Regions from separate parts of the Streptomyces sp. NPDC028298 genome, predicted to be linked through region 1. Evidence: riboswitches for the same ligand, from Rfam matches in the RefSeq annotation. Region 1 holds a riboswitch; the other holds the start of a gene.

Region 1 (5,156 bases):
ACCGCGACCGGAGCGAAGTTCTCCGAGGCGATCATCTCCAGCGTGGACTGCTGGCGGTGCAGCTCGGCGTCGACGGCGGCGGCGACGTCGGGGTCGAGCTCGTGCAGGGGGGTGTTCATGAGAGACATGCGGTGACTCCTCAGCCGGCGGTGAACGCGGTGTACTCGTCGGCGGACATCAGGTCCTCGGGCTCGCCGGCGACGCGGACCTTGAACAGCCAGCCGCCCTCGAAGGGCGCGGAGTTCACCAGGGCCGGGTCGTCCACGACGTCCTGGTTGGCCTCGACGACCTCGCCGTTCACCGGGGAGTACAGGTCGCTGACCGACTTGGTCGACTCCAGCTCGCCGCAGGACTCGCCCGCGGCCACCGTGTCACCGACCTCCGGGAGCTGGGCGTAGACGACGTCGCCGAGCGCGTTGGCCGCGAACTCGGTGATGCCGACCGTCGCGACGCCGTCCTCGGCGACCGACAGCCACTCGTGCTCCTTGCTGTAACGCAGCGTCTGGGGGTTGCTCATGACCTGAATTCTCCTGTACGCGGTGGAGTGCTGATGGAGGGAAGCGTGGGTGACCGGGCCGATGTGCCCAGGGTCACGTCCGGCACCCGGCGGGCGCCCGCCGGTGCCGGCGCCTCGGGGGCGTCCGCCGGGGGCGGCGCCCGGAAGGCGTCCGTGTCATGTCCGGCCCGTGCGGGCCGGTGTCATGTCCGGCCCGTGCGGGCCAGTGTCACTTCTGGCGCTTGTAGAACGGCAGCGCCACGACCTCGTACGGTTCGTGGCTGCCCCGGATGTCCACGCCCACACCACCGGTGCCCGGCGCGGCGTGCGCGGCGTCGACGTACGCCATCGCGATCGGCTTGCCCAGCGTGGGGGAGGGGGCGCCGGAGGTGATCTCGCCGATCACCTGGCCGTCGGCCACGACCGCGTACCCGGCGCGCGGCACCCGGCGGCCCTCGGCGATGAGGCCGACGAGGATCCGCGGCGGGTTCTGCTCGGCGCGGGCGGCGGCCTGTTCCAGGGCCGCGCGGCCCACGAAGTCGCCGTCCTTCTCGAACTTCACGACCCGGCCGAGGCCGGCGTCGAAGGGGGTCAGCGAGGTGGTCAGCTCGTGCCCGTACAACGGCATGCCCGCCTCCAGGCGCAGCGTGTCGCGGCAGGACAGACCGCAGGGGACGAGACCGGCCGGGGTGCCCGCGTCGGTGAGCGCCTGCCACACCTTCTCGGCGTCGGCGGGGGCGACGAACAGCTCGAAGCCGTCCTCGCCGGTGTAGCCGGTGCGGGCGATCAGGGCCGGGACGCCGGCCACGGTGCCCGGCAGGCCCGCGTAGTACTTCAGGCCGTCGAGGTCGGCGTCGGTGACCGCCTTGAGGATGCCGGGGGACTCGGGGCCCTGCACGGCGATCAGCGCGTACGCGTCACGGTCGTCGCGCACCACGGCGTCGAAACCGGCGGCGCGCTCGGTGAGGGCGTCCAGCACCACCTGGGCGTTGGAGGCGTTGGCCACGACCATGTACTCGTGCTCGGCCAGGCGGTAGACGATCAGGTCGTCCAGGATGCCGCCGTCCTCCTGGCAGATCATGGTGTAGCGGGCGCGGCCGACGCCGACGGTGGCGATGTTGCCGACCAGCGCGTGGTTCAGGAGGGCCGCCGCCTGCGGTCCGGTGACGGTGATCTCGCCCATGTGGGAGAGGTCGAAGAGTCCGGCCTTCGTGCGGACGGCGAGGTGCTCGTCGCGCTCCGAGCCGTAGCGCAGGGGCATGTCCCAGCCCGCGAAGTCGGTCATGGTCGCGCCGAGCGAACGATGCAGGGCATCGAGCGCGGTGTGACGGGGTGCGTTGCTGCTCATCGGTCTGGCTCCCAGGGCATGACGGCGAGGTCGTTCCTCCCCATCTGTCATCGGAACCTGAGAGGTTCATCAAGACCCCACGAAACGGTGGTCCTGACTTGCACCTTGGGTGGAGCCGACGGAGCGGCCCGCTTTTCAGATGTGCCTCGCCCGCGCGGTAACGGTGCCTGAGAGATTCAAGGGAGGGACTTGCTCCTTCGGCGCCCGGGCACACGTACCCAGGACTCTCCCGCGCGGATTCAAGCGGCCGGTATGCAGTTGGCGCGGCCATCATCGCACGCGCTGTCGGATCACGGCAGCCCGCCATCTGTGACCGTGCTGTGGCAGTCCGCGCATGAAATGGGGAAGCACCGGGCATTACCTTCTCTTTACACTTGACGGGGATGGGACTCCACACCGAAGGGGAGGACGGTCACGGTGAACAGGACCAGGGCGTACGCGACGACCTCGGGTCTCGCACTGCCCGAGCAGCCCGGCGCACCGGCCCGCGAGGCGCGGGGCGGGCGTCCCGCGGCCGTCGTGCGGGACCTCCGTGACCGGGTCGGGCACAGTCCGCACGGTCTGCGCTTCGGGACGCACGACGTGGTGGTGGTCAGCGGGCTGCCGGGCAGCGGCAAGTCGACGCTGATGCGGCGGGCCGTGCGGGGCGCGCGCGTCGACTCCCAGGACACCCGCGACCGCTGGGACGGCCGGATGTCCGGGCTGCTGCCGTACGCGCTCTACCGCCCCCTCGTCCGCCTCGCGCACTACGCGGGCCTGCGCCGCGCCCTGCGCGGGGGCGGCGGGGTCGTCGTGCACGACTGCGGCACGCAGGCCTGGGTGCGCCGCTGGCTCGCCCGCGAGGCCCGGCGCCGCGGCGGGGCGCTGCACCTGCTGCTGCTCGACGTCACGCCCGCCGCCGCGCTGGCCGGCCAGCGCGAGCGCGGCCGGGGCGTCTCGCGCTACGCCTTCGCCCGGCATCGCGGCGGGGTCGCCCGGCTGCTGCGCTCCGCCGAGCGGGGAGACCTGCCCGAGGGGTGCGGCTCGGCGGTGCTGATCGACCGCGACGCGGCGGACGTGCTGCACAGGATCGACTTCGGCCACTGACCGGTCGCGGCGGCCCACTAACCTTTCCAGCCGGAACAACGGTTCGAAGCGGACGGTAGACAGATGGACTTTCCGGCACAGGCGCACCCCCATCCGCACGGCGGCTGGCCCGGCAACGAGCTGGAGGAGGTGTTGTCCTCCGCCCTCGGCGTGCCCGGCCCCTCGGCGGCCGCCCGCATCGTCGAGGTGCTCGGCCGCAGCTTCGTGTGGGTGCCGCTGCCCAACGGCGGCGGCCCGCAGAGCGGTCCGCTCGATCTGCCCACGATGGACATCGGCGGCCAGGTCTACGTCCCCGTCTTCAGCTCCGAGGAGCAGTTCCGCCAGGTCGTCGGCGGGCACATGTCGTTCACGATCGCGCCCGCCGTGGAGTTCGCCCGCGGACTGCCCCCGCAGGCCGGCATCGTGGTGAACCCGGACGGCGTGGTCGGCGTGCCGCTGCCGCCGCCGGCCGTGGCCGAGCTGTGCCGGGCCGGGCGGACCGAGCTGGACGGGTCGGCGAGCGGGGGCCGTGTGCGGCTCTTCGAGCCCGACTGGCAGGACGATCCGATGGACTTCCTCGCCGCGGCCTCGGCGGAGTTCGCCGCGACCGGTGTCGTCCTGAGCGCGCGGCGCTGTCTGGCCAGCATCGAGGGCGACGAGCCGGTGATGTTCATCGGCGTCGAACTCGCGGCGTGGGAGGGCGACGCGCGCGCCCTGCCCCTGGACGCCCTGGGCCGCGCCCTCGGCCGGGTTCCGGTGAACATCGCGGTGAACCTGGTTCTCCTCGACGTGGCGCAGGACCCGGTCGGTGACTGGATGCGGGCGCAGGTGCGGCCCTTCTACCAGCACGGTCACTGAACGGAGCGGCCCGCGGGGGTGCCCCGAGGGGCCGCACACCCGCCGCGTGGGGCCCCGGGCCGCCCCGCGTGGCGGTTCCCGGCTCTCGACTGCTTCCCCCGGCGGAGCGCGATCGCCGCATAAGCTGGTTTCATGGCCTGGTCGAGGTGTTGACGCATGCCGGTGACCGGTACCTCGGGCGTAAGGGATGAGTTCGTCGTGAATTGTTCGCGAAGGGGCGGTTGAGGGTGAGCGCGTCGGGCACGGCCGCGGCCGGGCAGGTCGAGCACATGCTGCGCCAGGTGACTCCCGGGCGTTACGACGCCTACGAGGCGCTCCTTCGCGCGCTCGCGACCCCGTCGTCCGGCCAGGTGTGGATGCTGCTGTGGCACGGCCAGGCCGGCTCCCCGGACGCCCAGTACGGGAACATGCAGGTGGACGGCTTCGGTTACGCGCCCTGCGTCACCTCCGCGCAGGAGCTCTCGGCCAGTGGCTGGAACCGCAGTTACGAGGTCGTGGACGGGCTGGACGTCGCCCGCACCCTGTACCCGGACCACTTCGGCCTGTGGCTCAACCCGCACGCCCCGAACGGCGGCCTCGGCATCCCGTGGCTGGATCTGCGCCGGATCGCCACGGGCCTGGAGCGCCAGCCCGCGGGCCCGCTGCGGCTGTCCGAACCGGCCATCGAGATCCCGCAGTTCTACGCCCTGCTCACGCAGAACGCCCATCTGACCCCGGCCGTACGGTCGTTGCGCCGGGCCTGGGTCCAACCCACGGTCGGGGCGCCGTATCTGGCCATCGGCCTGGACGTGTACGACACCTCGCCGCCCGCCGTCGACTCGGTGCGGGCGATGATGCAGCAGTCCATCGGCGCGGTTCCGGACGGCCTGCCCGTGTCCACCGTCGCGATGTCGGACGAGTTCGACCCGGTGGCGATGTGGCTGCGCGCGAACGCGCGCCCGTTCTACGACCGTGAGGCGCACGGCGCTCCGGCGCAGGCGCCGACCGCGGGTGGTTACGGCTATCCGCCTGCCCGCGGCGGCTACTGAGGGCGTCCCGAATCCCGGACCTGTCGGATGCCAGTGCGAGAACGACTGGCATCATGATTCTGCACACGGCCTTCACGAGGCGTGCGTTCCATACTGCTGACCTGCGGGGAAGCCGACTGATGTGCCGATTGTCCCGTTTTGGCGGGACTTCTGATCCAAAAGACCCTTTCATGGCTTTTCGGCTCAATTGGCAGTCGTCCGGCTCCCGTTACCCACTGTTCGGATAACGGAATCCCCCAACAAGCATCACGGTTGCGCATACTTTCTCCATGAAGCCTGGCAACTGATCGTGGCGGCACTGAAGACTCGCCCATCAGACACGGGGTCGTTCGATCCTGTGAGCGAGTGCAAGCCGAATCAT
Region 2 (5,156 bases), on a different contig from region 1:
CCTCGAGCCGCAAGACAGACACCACAGCCATCACTCACATCTCGACCCAGCGAAAGATCCCATCCATGTGCCAGCACCAGCCACTGTGTCCCGCAGCCGAATCAGCCGACCGGGAGTCCGCCCGCCTTGTGGCGCATCACCCGGAGCAGGGATGGAGCCTGCTGTGCAACGGCGTTCTGCTCTTCGAGGACACCGGTGAGCTCCTGCCGGACGGGCAGATCATCGCCCCGCACCGCCCGCTGGGCGGCGCGCCGGTGATGACGGCCGCCTGAGCCGCACGACCCCGGGCGGCCGTGACAGGCCGCCCAGACACACGAGGGGCCGGCCCGGAGACGTACTCTCCGAACCGGCCCCGACGCATGTCCGAGGACGATCACTCCTCGTAGGCGTCCGCGTGCCGAGCGCTGATCAGTCCTCGTAGGCGTCCAGCGGCGGGCAGGAGCAGACGAGGTTCCGGTCGCCGTAGGCCTGGTCGATGCGGCGCACCGGCGGCCAGTACTTGTCGGCGGCCGAGACACCGGCCGGGAAGACGGCCTCCTCGCGGCTGTACGCGTGCTCCCAGTCGCCACCGAGCGCGGCGGCCGTGTGCGGCGCCCCGCGCAGCGGGTTGTCGTCCACGGACCATTCGCCGCCGCCGACCTTCTCGATCTCCGCGCGGATCGCGATCATCGCGTCGCAGAACCGGTCGACCTCGCCCAGGTCCTCGGACTCGGTCGGCTCGATCATCAGCGTGCCGGCCACCGGGAACGACATCGTCGGCGCGTGGAAGCCGTAGTCGATCAGGCGCTTGGCGATGTCGTCGACGCTGACGCCGGTCGCCTTGGTCAGCGGGCGCAGGTCGATGATGCACTCGTGCGCGACCAGACCGCCGGGGCCCGTGTACAGCACCGGGTAGTGCGGCTCCAGGCGCTTGGCGATGTAGTTGGCGGACAGGACGGCCACCTGCGTGGCGCGCTTGAGTCCCTCGCCGCCCATCAGGCGGACGTACGACCAGGAGATGGGCAGGATGCCCGCGGAGCCCCAGGGAGCGGCCGAGATCGGGCCGACGCCCGTCTCGGGACCGGCCTCGGGCTGGAGCGGGTGGTTCGGGAGGTACGGCGCCAGGTGGGCGCGCACACCGACCGGGCCGACGCCGGGGCCGCCGCCGCCGTGCGGGATGCAGAAGGTCTTGTGCAGGTTCAGGTGCGAGACGTCGCCGCCGAAGTGACCCGGCTTGGCGAGACCCACCAGGGCGTTCAGGTTGGCGCCGTCGACGTAGACCTGGCCGCCGGCCTCGTGCACCTGGGCGCAGATGTCGGCGACGTGCTCCTCGAACACACCGTGTGTCGAGGGGTACGTGATCATCAGCACCGACAGTTCGTCGCGGTACTGCTCGATCTTGGCGCGCAGGTCCTGGACGTCGATCTCACCGTCGTCCGCGGTCTTCACGACGACGACCTTCATGCCGGCCATCACGGCGCTGGCGGCGTTGGTGCCGTGCGCGGAGGACGGGATGAGGCACACCGTGCGCTGGTCGTCGCCGTTGGCGCGGTGGTAGCCGCGGACGGCCAGCAGACCGGCCAGCTCGCCCTGCGAACCGGCGTTGGGCTGGAGCGAGACCTTGTCGTAGCCGGTGACCTCGGCGAGCTGGTCCTCCAGCTCGTGGATCAGCGTCAGGTAGCCCTGTGCCTGCTCGGCGGGGACGAAGGGGTGGAGCTGCCCGAACTCGGGCCAGGTCACCGACTCCATCTCGGTGGTCGCGTTGAGCTTCATGGTGCAGGAGCCCAGCGGGATCATGCCGCGGTCGAGCGCGTAGTCGCGGTCGGAGAGCTTGCGCAGGTAGCGCAGCATCGCCGTCTCGGAGCGGTGGTCGTGGAACACCGGGTGCGTGAGGTACGCGTCGGTGCGCAGCAGCGCGTCCGGCAGGGTGTCCTCGGTGCTCGCGTCCAGCGCCTCGACGTCGCCCAGGACACCGAACGCGCTCCACACGGCGGTGAGCTGCTCGCGCGTGGTCGTCTCGTCGCACGAGATCGACACCAGGTCGGCGTCGACGAGGCGGAGGTTGACGCCGTTGTCGCGGGCGGCGGCGACGATCGCCGCGGCGCGGCCCGGGACCCGCACGGTGAGCGTGTCGAAGTAGGCGCCGTGGACGACGTCGACACCGCCGGCGGTGAGCCCGGCGGCCAGCACCGTGGCGTAGCGGTGGGTACGCCGCGCGATGGTCCGCAGGCCCTCGGGGCCGTGGTAGACGGCGTACATGCCGGCCATCACGGCGAGCAGCACCTGGGCGGTGCAGATGTTGCTGGTCGCCTTCTCGCGGCGGATGTGCTGCTCGCGCGTCTGCAGGGCGAGGCGGTACGCCTTGTGCCCGTCCGCGTCCACGGACACGCCGACCAGCCGGCCGGGAAGGCTGCGCGCGAACTTCTCGCGGACCGCCATGTATCCGGCGTGCGGACCACCGAAGCCCATCGGCACGCCGAAGCGCTGCGTCGTACCGACCGCGATGTCCGCGCCGAGCTCGCCGGGCGAGGTCAGCAGGGTCAGGGCGAGCAGATCGGCGGCGACCGTGACGACGGCGCCCAGCTCGTGCGCCTGCTCGATGATCGGCTTGATGTCGCGTACGGCACCGGAGGCGCCGGGGTACTGGATCAGCACGCCGTTGATCTCGCGCCCGGCGAGGTCGGCCGGGATGCCGTCGGCGAGGTCGGCGACGACGATCTCGACGCCGGTCGGCTCAGCGCGGGTCTCTATGACGGCGATGGTCTGCGGCAGCGCGTCCGCGTCGACCAGGAAGAGACCCTTCTTGTTCTTGCCCATGCGGCGGGACAGCGCCATGGCCTCGGCGGCGGCAGTGCCCTCGTCGAGGAGGGAGGCGCCGGAGGTCGGCAGCCCGGACAGCTCGGCGACGACGGTCTGGAAGTTCAGCAGCGCCTCGAGTCGGCCCTGCGAGATCTCCGGCTGGTACGGCGTGTACGCGGTGTACCAGGCCGGGTTCTCCATGACGTTGCGCAGGATCACCGGCGGCGTGAACGTGCCGTAGTAACCCAGGCCGATCATGGAACCGAGCACCTGGTTGCGGTCCGCGAGGGAGCGGAGCTCGGCCAGTACCTCGGCCTCGGTGCGCGCGGCCGGCAGGTTCAGGGCCTCGACGTTCTTGATCACGTCCGGCACCGCGGCGGCCGTCAGCTCGTCGAGCGAGCCGTAACCGACCTGCGCGAGCATCTTGGCCCGTGCTTCGGAGTCGGGTCCGATGTGGCGCTGCTCGAAGGGGATTCCCTGTTCGAGCTCGGAGAGCGGAATGCGAGGGGCGGTCATGGCGGAGGCCTCCTGGTCTGACGCGACCTTCGAGGGGCACCCCGGCACGGGTACCCCGACGGCCTCCCCCTCTGTCATCTCAACCTGAGAGTTTCACCGGATGGTCCCGCGGACGACCCGGCTTTCACCGTCGGTGAGAGCGGAGGCCATCGACACCCGCCCTGCTTTCCAGAGTGACCTCGTCCGTGCGGTACGTGAGCCTGAGAGATTCCGGGGAGGAGTTGCTCCTTCGGCGCCTCCGACGAAATTCCGGAGGACTCTCCCGCACGGGATCAGCAGCCGCTTGCCAGCCTACCAGCGAGGACAAGACGACAGCCTTCGAGTGGCCGCCTTCACAAAAGTGCCCTTTTGTAGTACTTACGGATGAGTTTGCGACCACTGGAGGGACCGTGCAGACCGACATCGATCCGCGCAACCTGATCGGCCGCAAGGCGTTCGACAGCAACGGCACCAAGATCGGCACGATCGACGAGGTCTACCTCGACGACGCGACCGGTGTCCCGGAGTGGGCGGCCATACGTACGGGGCTGTTCAGCAGGGACGCCTTCGTACCCCTGGAGCCCAGCGAGATCGTCGAGGGGACCTTGCGCATCCCCTTCGACCGGGCCCTGATCAAGGACGCCCCCGACTTCGGCGTCGGGCGCCACCTCTCCCCCGAGCAGGAGCTCCAGCTCTACCACCACTACGGCCTCGACGTGGCGTCCCCGCCCCCGCCGGACCGCGACTTCGGCCACCTGGCGGGCTCGGAAGACCCCTGATCCCGGGATCCCGCCCGCACCTACAGCCCGGCCCTGAGGCTCCGCACCCCAGCTTCCGGGCCGGCGGCCGTCCCAGACCTCCGCGCCCCGACCTCAGGGTCCGACGACGGGGGCCTCGGCGTTCCGCCTTCCGGGACGGGCAGGTCGGAGCTCCGGGGTCCGGGACGGCCGGGTCGACGCTTCGAGCTCCGGCTTCTCAGACGGACAGGTCGGCGATCCGGGTTCCGGGTTCCCGGAAGGACAGGTCGACGCTCCGAGTCCCGGGCTCCGGGACTGCCGACTCGGCGCTCCTGGCTCCGGCTTCCCGGACGGACGGCTCGGCGCTCCGGGGGCCGGCTTCCTGGACGGACGTCCCGTGGTGGCGCGCCCCTGCCTGGGCCGCCGGCGCGGGGCCCTGGGCCTCCGGACCCTGCGGCCCCGATGACCCGGGGCCGGACGGCGCCCCGTCGGCCGCCTCGGGTCTTCGCTCCACCAGCGGCAGCGGGTCGGCCGGTTCGAGCAGCGGATCGTCCGTCCGGAAGGTCCGCACCCGGCCGGGCTCGGAGTACGGCGTCTCGAACCGCACGGTGACCCGCCCGAGCCCGCTCCCCTGCACCCAGCCGTGCCCGTACTCGGCATGCCGCACGTCGTGCCCGGAGGGCCATCTCCGCTCGGTCGGCGGCGCCGGCTCGGCCACGGCGGCCGCCTGGGCCGGTTCGTCCGCGGCGTGGTCCTCGGCCACCGGCTCCCCCACGGCCGCGGCCTGCGCCTGCGCGAACAGGTCCTCCTGCGTGTAGTCGGCGAGCCCGGAGACACCGACCCCCAGCAGCCGGACGCCACCCGTCGTGTCCACGCCCTCCAGCAGCCGGGCGGCGGCCTCCCGGACGACCCCGGGGTCGTCCGTGGGTCCCCGCAGCGTCTCGGACCGCGTCAGCGTCGAGAAGTCGTACCGGCGGACCTTCAGCACGATGGTCCGCCCCGACAGCCCGGCCCCGCGCAGCCGCCGCACGCACCGGTCAGCGAGCCGCTGCACCTCGAGCTCCACCCGGACCCGGTCGTGGATGTCCACGTCGTACGTGTCCTCGACCGACACCGACTTGGTCTCCCGCTCGGCCACCACGGGCC

The links. Region 1 has a riboswitch for glycine ahead of gcvT (glycine cleavage system aminomethyltransferase GcvT). Riboswitches for the same ligand answer to the same signal wherever they lie in the genome.
Region 2: it holds a riboswitch for glycine, as region 1 does, so the genes downstream of both, gcvP (aminomethyl-transferring glycine dehydrogenase) here and gcvT (glycine cleavage system aminomethyltransferase GcvT) in region 1, are expected to answer to the same signal.

What each region holds. Positions count from the first base shown of each region.
Region 1 is NZ_JBVHTL010000010.1:312,879-318,034, reverse strand. It holds gene glyA (serine hydroxymethyltransferase) at 1-128, opposite strand, end outside; gene gcvH (glycine cleavage system protein GcvH) at 140-517, opposite strand; gene gcvT (glycine cleavage system aminomethyltransferase GcvT) at 726-1,844, opposite strand; glycine riboswitch at 1,879-1,989, opposite strand; glycine riboswitch at 1,990-2,086, opposite strand; gene ACZ4TO_RS36090 (AAA family ATPase) at 2,262-2,930, shown strand; gene ACZ4TO_RS36085 (enhanced serine sensitivity protein SseB) at 2,994-3,767, shown strand; gene ACZ4TO_RS36080 (enhanced serine sensitivity protein SseB C-terminal domain-containing protein) at 3,995-4,795, shown strand.
Region 2 is NZ_JBVHTL010000003.1:9,705-14,860, reverse strand. It holds gene ACZ4TO_RS15215 (DUF5999 family protein) at 66-272, shown strand; gene gcvP (aminomethyl-transferring glycine dehydrogenase) at 409-3,294, opposite strand; glycine riboswitch at 3,473-3,569, opposite strand; gene ACZ4TO_RS15205 (PRC-barrel domain-containing protein) at 3,684-4,052, shown strand; gene ACZ4TO_RS15200 (DNA polymerase IV) at 4,249-5,156, opposite strand, start outside.